Regions from separate parts of the Microbacterium sp. Ag1 genome, predicted to be linked through region 2. Evidence: predicted binding sites of a transcription regulator. Region 2 holds the regulator's gene; each other region holds the start of a gene.
What was found. Region 2 encodes HrcA, which represses chaperone genes, less so after heat shock. Its sites were predicted from a motif close to TTNGCACTCGNNNNNNNCGAGTGCNAA; they were not measured.
Positions count from the first base shown of each region.

Region 1: a site for HrcA is predicted at 1,574-1,600, ahead of groL (chaperonin GroEL). Genes of this name have one in related genera too.
Region 3: a site for HrcA is predicted at 1,935-1,961, ahead of groES (co-chaperone GroES). Genes of this name have one in related genera too.

Region 1 is NZ_LBCR01000017.1:19,775-26,987, reverse strand. It holds gene groL (chaperonin GroEL) at 1-1,537, opposite strand, end outside; gene AAY78_RS01170 (LytR C-terminal domain-containing protein) at 1,662-2,228, opposite strand; gene AAY78_RS01165 (DUF3263 domain-containing protein) at 2,310-2,567, opposite strand; gene AAY78_RS01160 (DUF2332 domain-containing protein) at 2,577-3,569, opposite strand; gene msrB (peptide-methionine (R)-S-oxide reductase MsrB) at 3,641-4,045, shown strand; gene AAY78_RS01150 (nitroreductase family protein) at 4,042-4,605, shown strand; gene AAY78_RS01145 (DMT family transporter) at 4,607-5,518, opposite strand; gene AAY78_RS01140 (SOS response-associated peptidase family protein) at 5,567-6,247, shown strand; gene AAY78_RS01135 (ABC transporter ATP-binding protein) at 6,344-7,213, shown strand, end outside.
Region 2 is NZ_LBCR01000033.1:128,326-135,538, forward strand. It holds gene AAY78_RS15515 (PhoH family protein) at 1-331, opposite strand, end outside; gene AAY78_RS15520 (HIT domain-containing protein) at 411-761, opposite strand; gene AAY78_RS15525 (16S rRNA (uracil(1498)-N(3))-methyltransferase) at 828-1,556, opposite strand; gene dnaJ (molecular chaperone DnaJ) at 1,559-2,674, opposite strand; gene hrcA (heat-inducible transcriptional repressor HrcA) at 2,711-3,742, opposite strand; gene AAY78_RS15540 (carboxylesterase/lipase family protein) at 3,846-5,264, shown strand; gene hemW (radical SAM family heme chaperone HemW) at 5,280-6,497, opposite strand; gene AAY78_RS15550 (DUF1990 family protein) at 6,497-7,150, opposite strand.
Region 3 is NZ_LBCR01000026.1:199,632-206,844, reverse strand. It holds gene AAY78_RS06045 (ABC transporter substrate-binding protein) at 1-296, opposite strand, end outside; gene rarD (EamA family transporter RarD) at 441-1,370, opposite strand; gene groES (co-chaperone GroES) at 1,553-1,849, opposite strand; gene AAY78_RS06030 (class I SAM-dependent methyltransferase) at 2,008-3,213, shown strand; gene AAY78_RS19875 (hypothetical protein) at 3,221-4,393, opposite strand; gene AAY78_RS06020 (hypothetical protein) at 4,377-5,480, opposite strand; gene AAY78_RS06015 (hypothetical protein) at 5,485-5,976, opposite strand; gene tsaD (tRNA (adenosine(37)-N6)-threonylcarbamoyltransferase complex transferase subunit TsaD) at 5,973-7,040, opposite strand; gene rimI (ribosomal protein S18-alanine N-acetyltransferase) at 7,037-7,213, opposite strand, start outside.

The DNA.
Region 1 (7,213 bases), on a different contig from region 2:
GGAACAGAGCCGCGATCGACGCTGCGTTCTGCAGCGCGGAGCGGGTCACCTTGGCCGGGTCGATGATGCCGGCGCCGAACATGTCGACGTACTCGCCCGTGGCTGCGTTGAGGCCCTGACCCGCGGGGAGCTCGGACACCTTGTTCGCGACGACGCCCGGCTCGAGCCCGGCGTTCATGGCGATCTGCTTCAGCGGAGCCTCGATCGCGACGCGGACGATGTTCGCGCCCGTCGCCTCGTCGCCCGAGAGCGAGAGGGCGTCGAGCGCCTTGGTGCCCGACTGGATGAGCGCGACGCCACCACCGGGGACGATGCCCTCCTCGACGGCTGCCTTCGCGTTGCGGACGGCGTCCTCGATGCGGTGCTTGCGCTCCTTGAGCTCGACCTCGGTCGCGGCACCGGCCTTGATGACCGCCACGCCACCGGCGAGCTTCGCCAGGCGCTCCTGGAGCTTCTCACGGTCGTAGTCGCTGTCGGTGTTCTCGATCTCGCGACGGATCTGCGTGACGCGACCCTCGATCTGGTCGGCCTCGCCCGCACCCTCGACGATCGTGGTCTCGTCCTTGGTGACGATGACCTTGCGCGCACGACCCAGCAGGTCGAGCGTGGCGTTCTCGAGCTTGAGGCCCACCTCTTCGGTGATGACCTGGCCACCCGTGAGGATCGCGATGTCCTGCAGCTGCGCCTTGCGGCGGTCGCCGAAGCCCGGAGCCTTGACGGCGACCGACTTGAAGATGCCCTTGAGCTTGTTCAGCACGAGCGTCGCGAGAGCCTCGCCCTCGACGTCCTCGGCGATGATGACGAGCTCCTTGCCGTCCTGGATCACCTTGTCGACGATCGGCAGCAGGTCCTTGATGTTGGAGACCTTCTGGTTCGCGATGAGGATGTACGGGTCCTCGAAGACCGCTTCCTGGCGCTCCGGGTCCGTGACGAAGTAGGGGTTCAGGTAGCCCTTGTCGAAGCGCATGCCCTCGGTGAGCTCGAGCTCGGTACCGAACGTCTGCGACTCCTCGACGGTGACGACGCCCTCCTTGCCGACCTTGTCGATCGCCTCGGCGATCAGTTCGCCGATGGCGGGGTCAGCGGCGGAGATCGAAGCCGTGGCGGCGATCTGCTCCTTCGAGTCGATCTCCTTGGCGCTGGCGAGCAGCTCCTCGGTGATCGCAGCGACGGCCTTCTCGATGCCGCGCTTGAGCGAGATGGGGTCGGCGCCGGCTGCGACGTTGCGCAGACCCTCGCGGACCAGCGCCTGAGCGAGGACCGTGGCGGTCGTGGTGCCGTCACCCGCGACGTCGTCGGTCTTCTTGGCGACCTCCTTGACGAGCTCCGCACCGATCTTCTCGTACGGGTCGTCCAGCTCGATCTCCTTGGCGATGGAGACGCCGTCGTTCGTGATGGTGGGGGCGCCCCACTTCTTCTCGAGAACGACGTTGCGGCCGCGCGGGCCGAGGGTGACCTTGACCGCGTCGGCGAGGATGTTCAGGCCGCGCTCGAGGCCGCGGCGGGCCTCCTCATCGAAAGCAATGATCTTTGCCATGAGTTTTTTCGTCCCTCCTGGACGTAGACGTTGGGTTTAGCACTCAGAGTGAGAGAGTGCTAACGCCATTCTGGCACTCGACACCTTCGAGTGCAAGCCGCCGGAGGTACGGCACCGGCCGAGGTCAGGGGGTGGGCGTCTCGCCGGCTGAGCTCGATCGATCGAGGCCGATGACCACTGTGAACTGCTTGTTGCCCTCCTCGGTCTGACCCGAGTAGTAGTCGCTCTGCTGCACGGCCGCTCCACCGAGCACGTTCGCCAGTCCGATCGCCGCGAGTTCGTCCTCGTCGTTGACGTAGAACACGGTCGTGGTGGCGAAGTCCTGGCTGGAGCTGTCACCGGCGAAGACGTTCTCCGACGCCCATCCGTTGTTGATGAGCAGGTCGCGCATCTGGGTGTCGAGCCCTTCCTCCGGCGTGCCGTTGAGGATCATCACGGAGATGGAGGTGTCCACCACGCCCGTCTCCACCGGGGTGGGAACGGCGCTGGGAGCGGCCTCGGGGAAGAGCGAGATGCGTCCCATGACCACGAGCGATCCGAAGATGCCGGCGATGATGAGCACCAGAGCGGCGACGAAGGACCACAGCAGCACGACCCAGCCGTTCATCCCCGGAGCTTCGGCGCGATGCGCTCCCACCCGTCCGGTGGAACGGGGAACGTCATCGAAGCGATCGCGGGAGGGCTTGGACACCCCTCGATGCTAGCGGCACCTTCCTGGCAATCCGTTCTCCGGCGCGGCACTGCTCGTTCCGAGAGCCTTCCTCGAGTCGCTTCAGCCGACGAAGCCCGGTATCCGAGCCGACCTCTGCCTGGCGCGTGAATCCCTGATCCGGCGCAATCTCCGCACCAGCATGGGGTCGTACTCCAGGGCGGCCTCCGACTCGATCAGGCGTCCGAGGAGCTGGTAGTAGCGGGCGGCGCTCATCCCGAGCTGAGCTCGGATGACCTCTTCCTTGGCCGATCCATGGCGAGGCCAAGCGACCTCCAGGGCGAGGATCGTGCGGTCGCGCTCCGTGAGATCTCCGAGCATGAGTCCAGGTTAGGACGCATCAGACAGCGAAGCCGTTCGCCACTCCCACCAGCCCCCGAGCGGATCTGCGGCCGCGCGCACCTGTCCGTCGAGCGCCACCACGAATCCCGGCCAGTCGTCGCCTTCGACCGGCGGCTCCCAGACATCGAGGGCACCGGGCGGATCGATCGTGACCCACCGGGCGTCCAGAGCGGAGATGCGCGCGACCAGCGCCTCCCTCCGGGCTCTCGGGATATGGACCAGCACACCCGGCGTGGTGACGACCAGGGTCGCCCCGCCCGGCGCCGCCGCGGCGAGCGCATCGATCTCCTCGAGGGCATCGCCGGCGACGATCAGCGGCGGATCCGATGCCGCGATTTCGAGCGCGGCATCGATGCGCTCCTCCCGCCCCTCCTCTCCCGGCCACACGAGCCCACGCAGCCAGCGCCGATCCCGTTCATCCGCCGCATCGAGGGGCGCGAGGTCGACGCCCGCTCGCCAGACCACGTCCGGCATCCGCAGCGGAGGCAGCGCGCCCGAGACCCGGCTCTCCAGCACGACGGTCGAGGGTCCGTCAAGAGGATCGAGGGCGCTCCTGACCGATCCATCCGCCGCGATGAAGCGATACGAGTAGCGGTCCGGGTACAGGCACAACCCCGCCGACGCTCCGACCTCGAGCAGCGCGATCGGTCCGGCTATCTCCGACAGCACGGGCAGCAGCGCCGCGAGGCGGAGGGGCTCATTGGTCTGGAGGCTGCGGTTCGCGCACTCGGCGACCACCGCGTCGGCGTTGCGGAGCACGAAGTCCCTCCACTGCGGGTACCCGACGAGTCCGGAGCCGAGCATGCGCGTCACGGCGAACACGAGGGGCGGCTGCCGACGATTCTCCGGGATCCGCTGGAGGATGCCCTTGAGCTCGTCGTCGTCCGCCACACCGGCGGCCCATTCGGCGTAGAGGGCGCTGCGTCCGGGCGCCTCGTCGCGGGCGAATCGTGCGTAGCGGTCCTGCACGGCATCGGTCATCGTCCCATTCTGACGCTGAGCACCCGAGACCTCGTCTCCCGGGAGAGAATGGAAGCGACTCAGGAGGACACATGTCGTACAGCGTGGACAAGACCGAAGACGAATGGCGCGAGGAGCTCGGTGAGGAGCAGTACGCGGTGCTGCGTCAGGCCGCGACCGAACGGGCCTGGACGGGCGAGCTGCTCGACGAGGAACGCGCCGGCCTCTACACCTGTGGTGCCTGCAACGCCGAGCTCTTCAAGAGCGGAACGAAGTTCGACTCCGGGTGCGGTTGGCCGAGCTTCTACGAGTCGATCCGTCCTGACGCGGTCGAGCTCATCGAGGACGACAGCCTCGGGATGGTGCGCACGGAGGTGCGCTGCGCCAACTGCGGGTCGCACCTCGGTCACGTCTTCCCCGACGGATTCGGGACGCCGACCGGCGACCGCTACTGCATGAACTCCATCGCGCTGAACTTCACGCCCGACGCGTCGTGAGCGCTCTCGACGCCGTCCGCGCACGGCAGTCCTGGTCGAAGGTCGAAGACACCGCGCCCACCCGCGACGAGGTGCTCACGCTGGTCGCGGCCGCCGGTCGCGTGGCCGATCACTCGTCGCTGCGCCCTTGGCGGTTGATCGAGCTGCGAGGCGCGGATCGGGAGGTGCTCGGCGCGGCGATCGCGAAGGCACAGGGCGACTCCTCTCCCTCGTCGAAGCCGCTGCGCGCCCCGCTGCTCATCGCCGTCGTCGCGAGCTACCAGAAGAGCGAGAAGGTACCCCGGTGGGAGCAGGAGGCCGTCGCCTCCGGGGTCGCCCACACGTTGAGCCTTCTCCTCGACGAGGCAGGGTGGGGCGTCATCTGGCGCACGGGCCACTACACGCGAGCCAAGGCCGTCGCCAAGGCCCACGGGCTCGGGAAGAACGAGGAGCTCCTGGGTTGGCTCTACGTCGGCGGCAAGCCCGAACACAAGAAACCGGGACGACGCAAGACCGTCGACGCCCGCAAGCTCGTCACGCGCATGCCGAAGCCGTCACCCAAGAAGGCGAAGAAGAAGTAGTTCAGCGGCGGCGAGGCCACGGCACCGCGACCACGACAGACGCGACGGCGACCACGACCATCGTGAGCACCTGCCAGAGCGCCGGCCCTGCTGCGGGCGGCCACACCAGGTCGATCACCACCGACGTGGTCAGCTGGCCGAGCACCGACCCCAGGCCCATCAGCAGCACCCCCGTCTGCGCCACGATGAACGTGCCGAGGAGGATGTAGGCGGCGCCGAGGAAGCCTCCGAGGTACAGCCACGGCTCGGCGGGGAGGGCGGCGGGTGCCCCACGGAACGCGATGCTCACGCCGGACGCCAGCGCGAGGACCACGGTTCCGGCGACGAAGCTCATCAGGGTCGCGGCCAGAGGTGAGCGCGCGCGCTGGGCCAGACGTCCGTTGGTCGCTGCCTGCCACGCGATGCCCACCCCGGCTGCGAACGGCAGGAGCAGCATCCACAGCGGCGCTGACGCCAGCACGTCCCCGGACAGCGAGATGCCGACCGCGGCGAGCGCGAGCGCACCTCCCAGGACACGTCCCGGCGTGACCGCGACGACGCCGGCCGGTCCGAATCCGATGCGATCGAGCACCAGACCGTGCACGGTCTGTCCCGCCACCACGCCGACCGTGAACAGCGAGACGCCGAGGACTCCGGCCGTGAGCCCCTGGGTGGAGACGGTGAGTGCACCGCAGGCGCCTCCGAGGAGCATCCAGAAGGGGATCGTGCGCTGTCGGACGCCGCTCCAGAGACGCGCCACTCCCCGTCGAGCCGAGGGGAGGCAGGCGATCACGATCGCGAGTGCCAGCAGGCCGACGGAGAAGGAGAGGAAGCCGGCGACGATGCCGTCGTCCACGCGCACCCCGAGCACGCCGTTGATCCGCGCCTGGATCGCCGTCATGACCCCGATCGCGACCGCCCCTCCGAGTGCCACCGGGGCGGGGATTCGACGAGGCTCTGGCACCCGTCGACCCTACCCGAGATGCTGCCCGCACCCTCCCACCCGGATGTCGGCGCCCCGCGCTACGCTGACGGCATGTGCGCGAGCTACGGTCTCGATCCCCGATTCACCGATGCAGAGCTCCTCGCCGCGGCAGACGAGGCGGTGCTCGAGGGTCTGCGCGTCTGGGCGCAGGAGAACGCGGGTGAGACCGTCCGTCCTACCGGTAAGAACCTGCGCAACCTCAATCCGCTGATCGTGCAGCCCGACACAGCGCCGACGCTGGAACCCGCATGGTGGGGTTTCCTCGTGAACGGCGAGCCGGCGAAGTTCCCGTCGATCAACACCCGCTCCGAGCGCCTGCAGGAGCGCCCGGGCGGCGCGAAGTCGCGGGGGATCGTCCCGGCAACGAGCTGGTACGAGATGCAGAAGCCGTCCCGGCAGTGGAACGAGTTCATCGTCGACGACGGCACCCTGTTCGGCATGGCCGCCGTGACGCAACGCGGCCGCACCGCAGACGACCAGTGGTACACGTGCTACTCGATCGTCATGCGCCCCGCGCCTGCGCACCTCGTCGATCTCCACGATCGGATGCCGCTGCTCATCCCGGCGTCGCTGAGCCACGACTGGCTGACGGCTCCGGTTTCGCGGGAGATCATCGACGAGGCGATCATCGCGTCCGACGAGATGGCCGCGCGGGTTCAGGCTCGTCCGCGCCGCTGACACACCGATACATCCGCCGTCGGTCGGACGCCTCGGCACCAGATGTGTACCTGAGGGGGACGCGCACTCCCGACCTCGCTCCGTAACGTTGTCCTCATGATCACAGCAGAAGGCCTCACCAAGAGGTTCGGAGACAAGACCGCCGTCGACGACGTGTCGTTCACCGTCCAGCCGGGCAGCGTCACCGGCTTCCTGGGCCCGAACGGTGCGGGGAAGTCGACCACCATGCGGATGATCGTCGGCCTCGACCGTCCCACGTCGGGGCGCGCCGCCGTCGCAGGCCGCGAGTACCGCAAGCTCCGCGCCCCGCTGACGGAGGTGGGAGTGCTTCTGGACGCCAAGGCGGTGCACACCGGCCGCACGGCCCGCAACCACCTCCGCGCGATGGCAGCGACCCACGGCATCCCCTCCTCGCGCGTCGACGAGGTCATCGACCTCGCCGGCATCGGGTCCGTGGCCCGCAAACGTGCGGGAGGGTTCTCGCTCGGCATGGGCCAGCGGCTGGGCATCGCCTCGGCGCTGCTCGGCGATCCGCACACGCTGATCCTCGACGAGCCGGTCAACGGCCTCGACCCCGAAGGTGTTCGCTGGGTGCGTCAGTTCGTCCGTCATGCCGCAGGGGAAGGGCGCACCGTGCTCCTCTCGAGCCACCTGATGAGCGAGATGGCACAGACCGCGGATCACGTCATCGTGATGGGACGTGGGCGCGTGCTCGCCGATGCACCGCTCGCAGATCTCGTCCGGTCATGGACGAGGAACACGGTGCGGGTGCGCACCCCGCGACCGGCCGACCTGGCTGCGGCCGTCGGCGGACCCGACGTGGAGATCGCGAGCTCCGCTCCCGACCTCCTCGACATCGTGGGCCTGCCCGCTGCGCGGATCGGCGACCTCGCCGCCGACCGCGGCATTCCGCTGCACGAGCTCACCCCGACCACCGGTTCGCTGGAAGACGCCTACCTCGCTCTC
Region 2 (7,213 bases):
CGATCGCGTCCACGTACTCCTTCTGCCCGAGGGTCTTCGGACGGATCACCTTGCCGCGCGTGGTCAGGATCGCCTCGCCGAGAACCTCGCTGGGGCGCGGTCCTCCTTCCTGGCGCAGCATCCGCGCGGAACTGGACACGTCGCTCGGTGCCAGGTCCTGCCCGGCCTTCGTCATGGCGAGCAGCTCCTCGACCAGCGCCCTCGCCTTCGCGACCGCGTCGGTGTCACCGCTGAGTGTGATCTCGTTGCCACGGACGAGCACCTGCACATCGCGGTGCTCACGCTCCAGCATCCGCAGCAGCCGGTCCTGCGGTCCGAGCAGCTGCACCATGGCGACGCCGTCCGCGTAGATCTTCTCGACCGCCTCGGGAGGTCGGCCGCCCAGGCTCCGCTCCTGGGGCTCGTGGTTCTCAGGCACCGACACTCTTCTCAGTCAATCCGCCGGCCAGCACGTGCGCGTGGACGTGGAAAACGGTCTGTCCGGCGTTCGCGCCGGTGTTGAAGACGAGGCGGAAGTCGCCGTCCTCCGTGTGCTCCGCCGCGAGCTCGCCCGCGAAAGCGACCATCTCGGCGAGCAGAGAGGGATCTGCGGCCGCGACCTCGACGACATCTCGATACTCTGCCGACTTCGGCACCACGAGCAGATGCACGGGCGCCTGCGGGGCGATGTCGCGCAGCGCGAACAGCCGGTCGGTCTCGCCGATGATGTCGGCAGGGATCTCCCCGTTCAGAATGCGCGTGAAGATCGAGGGTTCCGTCATACCGTCAAGTCTACTGACCGGAGCGTGACGACGACCTCGGGCCCGTCCCGTGCCGGTCGGGCGGGGTCACCATCGACCGAGTGCCACCGACAGCACGGCGATCGCGGCCGGGCCCGCCGTCGAGGTACGGAGCACCGTCTCGCCGAGGAGCACACGCTCTGCCCCCGCCTCCGTCAGGTGACGCAGCTCCTCGTCGGAGATCCCGCCTTCCGGTCCCACCACCAGCACCAGGTCGCGGCCGTCCGGCTCGATCTCCGACAGTCGCGTGGGCGCCGTCGGGTCGAGCAGCAGGAGGCGCTGCGAGGCCGCGCGCTCCCTGAGCTGAGCCGTCGAGACGGGTGATGCGACGGCGGGCACCCAGGCGCGGTGTGCTTGCTTGGCGGCCTCGCGGACGATCGTCGCCCAGCGCTCCCGTCCCTTCACCGCCTTCGGGCCCTCCCACCGCGAGACGCTCCGACTCGCCTGCCAGGGAACGATCTCGTCGACGCCGAGTTCGCAGGCCGCCTGCACGGCGAGCTCATCGCGATCTCCTTTCGCGAGAGCCTGTACCAGAACGACCCGAGGCGTCGGAGCGGGGTGCTCGACGCGCTCCGCGACACGGACCTCCACTCGGGAGGGAGACACCTCCTCTGCCACACCGGTCAGCCACACGCCCGCGCCGTCGCCGACGGTGACAGCCTCGCCGACGCGCAGACGACGGACGACGGCCGCGTGCTTGGCTTCGGCTCCGGTCAACGACACCAGGTCGTCGACTCGGGCATCCGTCGACGATTCGACGAGGAAGTGCAGTGCCATGATCAGTGGCTGCGGAAGCGGTCGCGGAGCTTGGAGAAGAGTCCCTGCTGGAACTGGGCGAGCTGGGGCCCCGGAGACTTCGCCTTCTTCGCGAAGTCCTCGATCAGCGCACGCTGCGCGGAATCCAGTCGAGTCGGTGTCAGCACCTGGACGCCGACCCGCAGATCGCCGCGCTGCGTGCCGCGGAGCGGGGTGATGCCCCGTCCCTTGATCGTGAGCACGTCACCGGACTGCACACCGGGACGGATCTCGAGGTCGACCTCGCCGTCGAGTGCCTGGATCTTGGTCTCGGTACCGAGGATCGCGTCGGTCATCGACACCTCGAGGGTCGCGAGCAGGTCGTCTCCCTCGCGACTGAACGCCGCGTGCGGGTTGACGGTCACCTCGACGTACAGGTCACCGTTCGGTCCGCCCGCCTTGCCGACCTCACCGGAACCGGGAAGCTGCAGGCGGAGGCCCGTCTCGACGCCGGCGGGGATGTCGAGCGACACCGTTCTGCGCGAACGCACGCGACCCTGACCACCGCAGGTGCCGCAGGGATACGGGATGGTCGTGCCGTAGCCCTCGCAGGTGCCGCAGGGCTGAGAGGTGACCACGTTGCCGAGCAGGCTGCGCACCTGACGCTGCACGTGGCCGGAGCCGCCGCAGATGTCGCACGTGACCGGCGAGGTGCCCTCCTGACAGCACGACCCCTGACACGTCTCGCACAGCACGGCGGTGTCGACCTCGATGTCCCGATGCGCCCCGAACACGACGTCGCCGAGGTCGAGCGTGACCCGGACGAGGGCGTCCTGGCCCCGCTCCCGACGCGACCGTGGACGCGCACCGCGCCCTCCCCCCTGAGAAGCACCGAAGAACGTCTCGAAGATGTCGCCGAAACCGCCGAAGCCGCCGAAGTTCCCCGCGGCGCCGTCTCCGCCGCCCATGTCGTAGCGGCGGCGTGACTCGTCGTCGCTGAGGACGTCGTACGCATGCGTGACGAGCTTGAACTTCTCCGCAGCGTCGTCCCCGGGGTTCACATCCGGGTGCAGCTGCCGGGCAAGGCGTCGGTACGCCTTCTTGATCTCATCGGTGGAAGCGTCCCGGGACACCCCGAGAACCTCATAGTGGTCCGCCACAATCGCCTTTCTGCGTGTGTTCTCGTGGCGACCGCGTCAGCGGCCGGCCTCGTCTTCGTCGAGCATCCGCGACAGGTAGCGGGCCACGGCCCGCGCTGCGGCGAGATTGCTCGGGTAGTCCATGCGCGTCGGCCCCATCACGCCGACTCGCGCCGTGCCGCTGGGGGCCGCGTAGTTGCTGGCCACGATCGACGCCTCACCGAGGCCGAAGGGGGCATTCTCTGTGCCGATGCTGGCCGCGAGACCGTGCTCGTCGGTCACCATCTCGCTCATCAGTCGCAGCAGCGTCACCTGCTCCTCGATCGCCTCGAGAAGCGGATGGATGCTCCCGCGGAAGTCCTGTTCCCGACGCGCGAGGGTGGCCGCCCCCGCCATCACCAGACGTTCCTGACGGAAGCCGCCGAGCTCGTCGACGACGACGCCGGCGAGCGTGCGGAGCACCGCGTCCTGAGGCTTGTCCTCCGCCCCGAGCAGCAGCTGGAGACGGTCGGATGCCTCACCGATGCCCTGCCCGGTGATCAACGACGACAGGCGTGCACGCAGCACCGCGAGGTCGGACTCGTCGATGATCTCCGGCAGGGGGGCGATCCGCTGTGACACGCCGCCGGCATCGGTGACCAGAACGATCAGCAGCCGGTTCGGTGCCAGAGCCACCAGCTCGACATGCGTCACGTGCGCACGCGCGAACGACGGATACTGTGCGAGCGCGACCTGACCCGTCAGCTGCGTCAGCACCCGCACCGTGCGCACCATCAGGTCGTCGAGATCGGCCGGTTCGCCCAGGAACGACTCGATCGCCGAGCGCTGTGCCGAAGAGAGCGGGCGCAACTGGGCGAGATGATTCACGAAGACGCGGTAGCCCTTGTCTGTGGGAACCCTTCCCGACGAGGTGTGCGGAGCGGTGATCAGCTCTTCATCCTCGAGCAGCGCCATGTCGTTTCGGATCGTGGCGGCCGAGACGCCGAAGGAATGCCTGTCGACGATCGACCGGCTGCCGACGGGTTCGTGGGTCTCGACGTAGTCCTGCACGATCGCGCGGAGAACCTGCAGCCCTCGCTCTGTGACCATCGCCCTTCCCTTCCGCTGGCACTCGGACGTTCAGAGTGCCAATCCTACCCCGTGCAACTGCGGGTTCTCCGTACCGCGGACCGACGACTCTAGGATGACGCTCATGACCTCCTCCCCGCATGCCACCCTGTCGACCGGCATCGTTCGTGGCGTCGAGGAGGCGGGGATCGTCCGCTACCTCGGCATCCCGTATGCCATGGCGCCGTTCGGCGAGCACAGGTTCCGCGAGCCGCAGCCTGTCGCGACCTGGGACGGCGTGCGCGACGCACTGGAGTTCGGCCCCACTCCGCCTCAGGTTCCGTATGCGGGCGCCGTCGGCGAGCTGCTCGGCTCGGTGCGGATCGACGGAGACGACATCCTCACGGCGAACGTCTGGGCTCCGACCGACGCCTCCGGCGCCCCCGTGCTGCTCTGGATCCACGGCGGCGCGCTCGAACGCGGCACCGCCGCTCTTCCGCTCTATGACGGCACTGTCTTCGCGCAGGCGGGAATCGTCTTCGTGTCGATCAACTACCGACTCGGCTCGGAGGGGTTCTCCGTCTTGGAGGGCGCCCCACGGAACCTCGGCCTGCGCGATGCGGTCGCGGCCCTCGAGTGGGTGCACCGTGAGGTCGCCGCTCTCGGCGGCGACCCGACACGGATAACGGCGATGGGCGAGTCCGCCGGTGGAGCCATCGTCGCCGGACTCCTCGCTCGGGCGGACTCCCGCGCACTCATCAGTCGCGCCATCATCGAGTCCGGACCACTCCAGGCGCAGACTCCGAAGAAGGCCGGACGTGTGACGGCTCGACTCGCGAAGCGACTCGGAGTACGAGCCGACCGCGCCTCTTTCGCCGCTCTGACGCCCGAGAAGCTGTTGGACGCACGGAAAGCTCAATCCGCCGGATCGTCTCCCCTCGGCGGGGCTCCGGCGTTCCAGTTGGCGATCGACCCCGAGAGCCTTCCCCGGTCACCGCACGAGGTGCTTCGCGAGATCGACACGCCGCTACTCATCGGGAGCAACACCGACGAGTATCGGCTCTGGTTCCCACCGGAGGTGCTGGCAGGCATCGGAGAGTTCAAGCTGCAAGCCGCGCGACTGCTCTCCCGCATCCCTCGACGTGCGGTGGCGGCCTATCGATCCGCGTTCCCCGACGCCGGCGCTGGAGAGATCCTGGGGCAGCTCGTCACGGACGTGATGCTGCGTGCTCCGTTGAGCCGGGTGGCAGCCGCGCGCCCGGAGAAGACGCACGTCTACGAGTTCGCCTGGCCGAGTCCCGTCCGCGATCTCCGCGCGGCACACGCGCTCGAGCTCGGGTTCGTGTTCGATCGCCTCGATGACGACGAAGCCGCGCGTCTGGCAGGTCCCGACGCTCCGCGTGATCTCGCCGCCGAGATGAACACGTCGTGGGTCGGGTTCGTGACGTCGGGCGATCCTGGCTGGCCGGCCTACGGTGACGATCGCCTCACGCGGGTGTTCGATGCCAGGAGCACGACGGTGCCCCAACGACGTGCGGCGGCGATGGATCTGCTCCCCGGGTGACGAACGCTTCAGCCTTCAGTCGGTCAGTTCGCGGACGACGGCATCGGCGAGCAGGCGACCGCGTAGCGTCAGCTGCACGCGCCCTTGAAGCGCTGCGAGTGGTTCGACGAGACCGTCGGCGATGAGTCCGGCGACCCTGCTCCGGTTCGCCCTCGGGACGTCGTCGATCGCGATCCCCTCGCGGATGCGGCTGAGCAGCAGGATCCGCTCGAGCGTGCGCGAGTCGTCGTCCGGGCGCTCGGTGCCTGCTGCCGGCGACTCGGATGCGGCAAGGCGCTGGGCGTACGCCGCGGGGTGCTTCACGTTCCACCAGCGCAGACCGGCGACGTGGCTGTGCGCTCCGGGACCGAAGCCCCACCAGTCGTTCCCCCGCCAGTACGCGAGGTTGTGTCGGGAGCGACGATCGGGCGTGCGCGCCCAGTTGCTCACCTCGTACCAGTCGAAGCCGCCGGCAGCGAGTCGGGCGTCGGCGAGCTCGTACATGTCGGCCTGGAGATCGTCGTCGGGGGTCGGCACCTCCCCGCGGCGGATCTGACGCGCGAGCTTGGTTCCGTCTTCGATGATGAGCGCGTAGGCCGAGATGTGGTCCGGCTCCAGCGCGAGTGCGGCATCGAGCGACGCCTGCCAGTCGGCGAGGGACTCCCCCGGTGCGCCGTAGATCAGGTCCACGCTCACGGCAAGGCCCGCATCCTTCGCGGCGGCGACGGCCGTGCGCACGTTCTCGGGGCGGTGCGTGCGATCGAGGGCGGCGAGCACGTGGGGAACGGCAGACTGCATGCCGACCGACATCCTCGTGACTCCTGCTCGTGCCAAGGTGTGCGCCACTTCGGGCGTCACCGTGTCGGGGTTCGCCTCGACCGTGACCTCCGCGCCCGCTGCCAGGCCGAACGCATCTGTCGCCGCTCCGAGCATGCGTGCGAGGTCGCCGGCGGGGAGAAGCGTGGGAGTACCGCCGCCGAAGAACACGGTGTCCATCGGCCGCAGCGCTCCCGCGTCATCCAGCACTCGACGAGCGAGGGCGATCTCCGCGATCAACGTCGACGCGTAGTCCTCCTGCTTCGCCCCGCGCAGCTCGGTCGAGGTGTACGTGTTGAAGTCGCAGTAGCCGCAGCGCACGGTGCAGAACGGGATGTGCAGGTAGGCGGAGAACGGCACATGCTCATCGATCCGAAGATCTGCGGGCAAGCGTCCGTCCGCCGGGGCGGGGTCTCCGAGAGGAAGTGGTCCCGCCATCAGACGGGAGTCGCGTACAGCGGGGAGATCGCCCGAAGATAGCGCGCGAAGAGCTCGCGGCGGCGACGCTTCACGAGAGCGGGGATCGTGCGGTAGAGCAGGCCGTTCGGCGCGTCGAAGGCGCGCACGGTGAACCACACCTCGTCGTTGTCTTCACGCCAGTCCACGTCGAACGACTCTTCTCCGCTGACCACCGATCCGCCGACGGTTCCGAGGACGAACCCGACACGACGGGTCTCCTCCGTGACGGAGATCACGCGGAGCTCGGAGTCGGCGCGCATGCCCGCGACGCGCCCGCGGAGGTGCAGGGTCATCCCCGCGCCGACGAACGGCATGCCCTCCGCGTCGTAGCGCTGCTCGACGTCGCGCTTGCTCGGAGCGATCGGGTTGCCCTCGGCGTCGAAGCTCACGCCCGCATAGGCAGGTCCCGGTGCGGGGCGCACGTCTTCGACCGTCAGGCCGGCAGCGCGCTGTGCCGTCCACGACAGAAGCGCTTCTCCGGCGGTCTGGAAGCGTTCGATCCCGCTGCCGATCCGCCAGGATTCCTCCGCCGGGATGCTGCGCTCCGGCGGGTACTGCATCAGATCCGGAGCATGGGTCGCACCCACGGCCGCATAGTCCACCGTGTCGTCTCGGAAAGTCCCGCGCCGCATGACTTCCACCCTACTTCGGGTTACCTGAGCGAACACCCCCACGCGCCGCGGAGCGTCACATCG
Region 3 (7,213 bases), on a different contig from region 2:
TCGGTGTCGCCCTCGTCTTCGGCCGTCAGGTCGATCGTGATGCCGGCAGCCGCGTCGTTGACCTCCTGGACGGCCAGCCCGACGCCCGACTCCATGGGCGGGCCGAGGAACGCCAGCGAGCCGGTCTGCGGAAGCAGCGAGCCGAGCTTGAGCGTCAGATCGGCTGCGGGCTTGTCACTGCCGCCGCTCTCCCCGCTCGGAGTGCTGCTGCAACCAGCGATGACGATGGCGGATGCACTGACCAGTGCGATCCCGGCGAAGACCTTCGCGGTTCGCGAGCCCTTCAATGCGTTCATGATGCTCCCTTGCGTAACTGAACGTGGAATGTGACCACAATCGGGTGCTCTAACACTAGGGCGTGAGTATCGCGCGCAGGGGGTGCAAGTGTCTCGGTGCGTTAACGATCCGGGACCGGGTTCCCTGACCCGTGGTCCTCGGGATCAGGCGGCTTCGACCCGTGGAATCCTGCGCCCTCGTCGCGCGGCGAGCAGGAGGTCGACCACGAAGACGCCGATCGCGATCCACACGATGATGAAGCCGGCCCAGCGCTCGGCCGGCATCGGCTCGTGCAGCACCAGGACCCCGATGAGGAACTGCATGACGGGGGTGATGAACTGGATCATGCCGATCACCGTGAGGTTGATGCGTCGGGTTCCCGCGGCGAAGAGCAGCAGCGGAACCGCCGTGGCGACACCGGCGAAGGCCAGCAGCAACGCGTGCGCCCACCCGTTCGCGCCCATCGTGATGCCCGACGTGAGCGCGACGATGATCAGCTGCGCCACCGCGATGGGGATCAGCCAGAACGACTCCAGAGTCAGGCCGCTGATCGCATCGACCGCAGGGCCGATCTTCTTCTTGATGAGCCCGTACACGCCGAAGGACGCGGTCAGCGACAGCGCGATCCACGGGAACTGCCGGTAGGCGACGACGATCACGATGACGGCGATAGCCGCGATGGCGATGGCTGCCCACTGCAATCGGCGGATGCGCTCCTTCAGCACGAAGACACCCAGCAGCACCGTCGTGATCGGGTTGATGAAGTACCCCAGGCTCGTCTCGACGACGTTGCCGCTGAGCGTTCCGATCAGGAACACCTGCCAGTTCACATAGATCAGCAGGCCCGCCAGCGCGGTCAACCCCAGCAGCTTCGGCTGGCGGATGATGACGCCGAAGGCCACCCAACCGCGCGTGACGGTGAGCAGCAGGACGCAGAAGACGAAGGAGAGCAGCACCCGCCAGGCCACGACCTCCCACGGACCCGTCGGAACGAGGAGGAGGAAGTAGAGGGGAAGCACGCCCCAGAGGAGGTACGCCCCTCCGGCGTAGGCGACTCCGGCGGTCTGCGTGGCGCGGGTCGTCTGTGGGGTCACCGCACAACCCTATGCCCGCGGCGAGGATACGGACCGCGACGGCTGAGCCTCCCGGCGGAGTTTGGCAGGAAAGGGATGCCCGCTGGCGGACGCAGAAGGGGGCCCGGATGCGAGACGCATCCGGGCCCCCTTCGAGGACCTCACCCTGCCCCTCATGAGAGGCGGGGAACAGGTTCAGCAGATCAGCGGACGACGACCGCCAGGACGTCGCGAGCCGACAGGACGAGGAACTCGTCTGCGCCGAACTTCACCTCGGTGCCACCGTACTTGCTGTAGAGCACGCGGTCGCCGACGGCGACGTCGAGCGGAACACGGTTGCCGTTGTCGTCGATGCGGCCGGGGCCGACCGCCACGACCTCGCCCTCCTGGGGCTTCTCCTTGGCGGTGTCGGGGATGACCAGGCCACTCGCGGTGGTCTGCTCGGCCTCGACCTGCTTGATGACGATGCGGTCCTCGAGCGGCTTGATGGAAACCGACACGGTCTACCTCTTCTTTCTTGACGCTGACACGAAAGACTTGTTCGCACTCTCAACCCGAGAGTGCTAATCCAGTCTAGGCGCTCGGCTGGCACTCACGCAATGCGAGTGCCAGTGAGCGACGCGGTTCGACTCGAGGCGCGGCCGATTAGGCTGAGACCGTGGAGATGTCCGAGCTGCGCGCCCTGCTCACCCCCGAAGGTCTCGAGCTTCTCGACACGACCGGTCCCATCGAGTCGACCACCGAGGTCGCGCGAGCGGTGTCGCGGCTGCGTGCGGCCGGCCACTCCCCCGACCTCGTGTCCGCCGTCGTCGGGCAGGCGCACCTGCGGTCGAGGGCAGCGACGAAGTTCGGCCCCTTCGCCGCCCGCATGCTCTTCACCAAGGCCGGCCTCGAGCAGGCGACGCGGCTCGGTGTCGCGGCACGGCACGCCCAGCGCATCCGTCAGTCGGGCTTCACCCGTGTAGCCGACCTCGGCTGCGGTATCGGCGGCGATGCGCTCGCCTTCGCCGGAGCCGGACTCCAAGTGCACGCCGTCGACGCCGACGAGGTCACCTCCGCCATCGCGGCATACAACCTGGCGCCGTTCGGCGACGACGCCGCGGTGCGGCACGAGACGGCGGAGGAAGCCCTCTCCAGACTGGACGACGGGGACGCGGTCTGGATGGACCCGGCCAGACGCACCTCCGGGCACAGCGAGACCAGGCGTGTCTCCGCCGACGACTACTCCCCCTCCCTGGACTGGGCGTTCGATGTGGCCGCACGTCGCCCGACCGGCATCAAGCTCGGACCGGCCCACGACCGCGACGCACTGCCCGCCGATGCCGAGGCGCAGTGGGTGAGCGCCGACGGCAGCGTGGTCGAACTCGTCGTGTGGAGCGGATCCCTCGCCCGAGAAGGAGTGCGCCGCGCGGCACTGGTGATCCGCGGCGAGCGCTCGCACGAGCTCATGGCTGCGGCCGACACCGCCGATGAGCCCGTGCGCGAGCTCGGCGCCTTCCTGCACGAGCCGGACGGGGCGGTGATCCGCGCGCGGCTGATCGGAGAGGTCGCCCGCAGTCTCGACGCCGGCATGCTCGACGAACACATCGCCTATCTGACATCCGACGCAGCCCTGACCAGTCCGTTCGTGCAGTCCTTCCGCGTCAGGGAGACGCTTCCGGCGAGCCCCAAGGCGATCAACGCCGCGCTCAAGGCGAACGATGTCGGACGCCTGGAGATCAAGAAACGCGGAGTGGATGTCGATCCCGCCGCCTTCCGGAAGAAGCTCACGCTGCGCGGAGACCAGGAGGCGACGCTGATCCTCGTCCGTATCGGCGACCAGCGCCGCGCGATCCTCGCCGACCGGGTGCCCGCGGCGAGCTGACGTCCGCTCAGCCGTCCGGATCGCGGCCCGGCGGTTCGACCACGATGGGGTCACCGGGTGGGGCCTCGACCCGGACGATCTCGCCCGGGCCTCCCCTCCCCGGCGATGCCTCGGTGATGACGAGGTAGGGCGTCTGCCACCTCGTGAACCTCGCCGCGAGAGTCGAGGTGCCGATGAGCGCACCGTCTCCGCCGTCGACGCGGTCGATCCGCGTTTCGAGACCGGACTCGACGGCGGCGGTGGAGGCGGCGCAGGTCATCGCATCGACCGCATCGACGATGAGGCACTTCTCGACGGTGCCCAGATCCGACACGCGGTCCCCGGTCCACACCGGCAAGGTGCGGAAGGAACCGACGATCTCGAGGGACGAGACGAACCCCTCGCCGGCCAGCTCCTCCGCGCGTGACCGCTCCGCACCCGCGAACTGCGACGGTGAAGAAGACGTCATCGGCCAGCGTTCCAGGGTGACGATCGGCTCCCCCGTCGTCGAGAGGAGCATCGAGGCGCTCACCGCCTCCACTCCGCGAGGAGAGTCACCGCTGTCCTCCATGGGGACCGGGATCGTCGCGCTCAGGCCGCGCCCGATGCTGTCGACCGGGAGGCAGGTCGACTGCGACTGCGCGCCGACGTCGAGGATCAGGCACCGGATGCCGGCCTCCTCACGGGTCGCGTACCAGGCCAGCGCATCCCCCTCTCGCGCGAGGGGCACGACCGAGCCGGGATCGAAGTCGGCTGCGGCGAGCGCGTCACGGCGGTCCTGCTGCACCGCCGTCAGCGTGACCTCCGGCGATGGCGGCGCGAACACCGCCCAGCCGATGCCCACTCCGGCCGCCAGCAGCAGGACGGAGACGACGGGCACCAGCACGGGGAGCCGACGCAGCGTCCGGGCGAGGATCTCCCGCCGGCGCGGCACGTCGCTATCGGGGGGCGGCTCGGTCCCTTCACCGACGACCGGCGCTGCCGCTGAGGCGACGTCAGCCGCGGGTTCGGGCGACGCTGGCCGGGAATCGTCATCCGGTGCGGGAGCCGAGGGGGCGGGTGACGAGGGGGCGGGTGACGCTCGCCGTGCATCCTCCAGCTCACGCAACCGCCGCAGCTCCCCCTCGGTCGCGGCGCCGTCGCGGCCGTACGCGCGGCGCTGGAGCTGTCGCAGTTCGTCGGCGTCATTCTCCGGCAGCACCGTCAGCACCTCCTTCGCGCGTGATCATCAGAGCGGAGTGCCCGTTGCTGGCGGTCGGAAGCTCCAGGCGGACGACCTCACCGCTGGGCTCGTCCACCACGTTCAGCACGAGGGTGGCGCTCTGCTCCTGCATCGTGAGCGCATCGGCGCACACCCGGGGGAACGCCGCGTCCGAGCCGTCGTAGATCAAGCAGGTCTGGAAGCCGTCGAGCTCCATTCCGGTCCACACCGGCACATCGCCGTCATAGCCGACCACCCATAGCGAGTTGATCTGGAACCCCTGATCCGCGATGCGCTTGGCCTTCTCCGCCTCGTCGGCATTCGCCCACGTCATCCCATTGGTGGTGCCCGGTCCGAACTCCGCCACGTTCGCGGCGACGGCAGGCTCGCCGGAGGCCGTGAACACCATCTGCACGTTGAGCTCGCGGCGGGTGTCCGCCTTCGACTCGAGCGTGACCGCGCCGAACAGTCCCGTCCTGCCCACCGTCTCGGTGCGCTCGCAGCTGGGCAGTGCAGACGGCGAGGTCGCCACGAGCAGGCAGGTGATCGCGGCGGCATTCTTCGTCGCCACCCAGATGACCGCACCTTCCTCGACGGCGAGGGCGCGCAGCGAGCCCCGGTCGTAGTTCCCGCTGGCGAGCAGGGAGCTCTGCCACTCCTGCTGCTCCGGACTCAGGGCGACGGTGGCGGACCCGGACCCGCCGGACAGCACCCATCCGAGCCCGACGCCGACCAGCACCAGCGTCGCGACGGCAGCGGCGAGCGGAAGCCAGCGCGTACGCAGCCATGATCTCTGCGGTGGCCGACCGGAGCCGCCCGAGTCTCCCGGGTCCATGCCGGTCGTCGTCACATCGCCGTCGGTCGAACCCGGCAGGTCCTCTGTCTGAGGCTCCTCGTTCCCTGTCTCCGGCGTCGAGGCTGCGACAGGAGCTCCGACGGGCGGATCCGCGACCGCGGGCGTCGGCTCGGCACGGCGCCGCTCCAGTTCGCGCAGTCTGAGCGCTTCGGCCGCGGTGAGCGATGCATCGCGACCGTACGCCCGCGCCTGCAGTGAGCGCAGCTCGGCGAGCTCGGCCGCGTCCGACATCGGTTCAGCCGAGCCGCTCGAACTGCATGCCGGCCCAGACCAGCCAGCCCAGGCTGTAGACGGTCGCGCAGAGCCCGAGCACGAGCGCCCAGCGCGCGATCGCACGGTTCTCGACCGGGCGACGCAATGACATGATCGCCGCGATGACCGCCACCACTGCGACCGGAATCCCCCACCCCACGAAGAACGACGCTCCGAGCGCCACGATCGCGGCCACCAGCGCCCACGGCGCCAGTCGGGTGTCGTCGATCGACACGGTCCCGGTGGACGGCTCCCACTCCGTCTCCTCGGGGGCGTCGATGTCCGGTCCCGTCACGACGACCGGTTCGATGCCCACCGGGCCCGTGGGCAGGCGGGTGTAGCCGTCGCGCCGCGCGCCGGGAAGGCGGGCGGTTCCCGCGGGGTGCTCCACCTCGTCGCTGGGGCGCTCGATGCGAGCCGCCGGCGTCGGGGGCGGGGCCGGCTCCGCGTCGGGAGCGCCGGGGGCGGCGCTCATGCGGGCACCGCCTCCGCGACCTGGATCTCCGTCACGGGAAGCGTCGAATCCGCCCCGAAGGCGAGCGTCGACGGCGGACGCCCGGAAGAGATGAGCTCGGCGGCGAGTGCGGCGATCATCGCCCCGTTGTCGGTGCAGAGCGAGAGCGGGGGGATGCGCACGGTGACGCCAGCGGCGTCCGCGCGCTCGAGCGCGACATCGCGCAGCCGTCGGTTCGCGACGACCCCTCCCCCGAGCAGCAGGCGGGGGACGCCGAGATCGGAGCACGCGGCGAGGGCCTTCGTGACCAGCACGTCGACGACGGCCTCGCGGAAGCTCGCGGCTACGTCGGCGACGGGCACGTCGATCCCCTCGGCCTCGCAGCGCTCGACCCAGCGGGCGACCGCCGTCTTGAGCCCAGAGAACGAGAAGTCGTACCGGTGCTTCGCCAGGTCGGAGGCCCGCGACAGTCCGCGGGGGAACCGGATCGCGTGCGGGTCGCCGGTCGCCGCCGCCCGATCGATCTCCGGCCCTCCGGGGTACGGGAGCGACAGCAGCCGGGCGACCTTGTCGAAGGCCTCGCCCGCGGCGTCGTCCATCGTCTCCCCGAGCAGCTCGACGTCTGTGGTGAGGTCTCGCACGTGCAGCAGTGAGGTGTGCCCGCCCGAGACGAGCAGGGCGATCGTGGGGTATTCGAGCGGCGCGGAGTCGGCCGTGAGGATGTCGGCCGCGATGTGCCCGACCAGGTGGTTCACCGCGTACAGGGGCTTGTCGATCGAGACGGCGAGGCCCTTCGCGGCGCCGACACCGACCATCAGCGCGCCGGCGAGCCCTGGCCCGCTGGTGACCGCGACGGCATCGAGGTCGGCGAGTCCCACCCCCGCTTCGGCGAGCGCGGCGTCGATCGAGGGCTGCAGCGCCTCGAGGTGCGCCCGCGCGGCGACCTCGGGAACGACGCCGCCGTAGCGCGCGTGCTCGTCCATGCTCGAGGCGATGGTGTTGGACAGCAGGGTGCGCCCACGCACGATGCCGATGCCCGTCTCGTCGCAACTCGTCTCGATGCCCAGAACCAGCGGTTCGCTCATGCCTTCGCCTCCTCGTCCGCCACGGAGGGCGTCGCATGGTGCCGCAGGTGCATTTGCATCACGATCGCGTCGACGCCATCCGGCTGATAGTAGTGCGGGCGGCGGGCGATCTCCTCGAAGCCCTCGGCACGGTACAACCCCTCCGCGGAGGGGTTGTCGGCCCTGACCTCCAG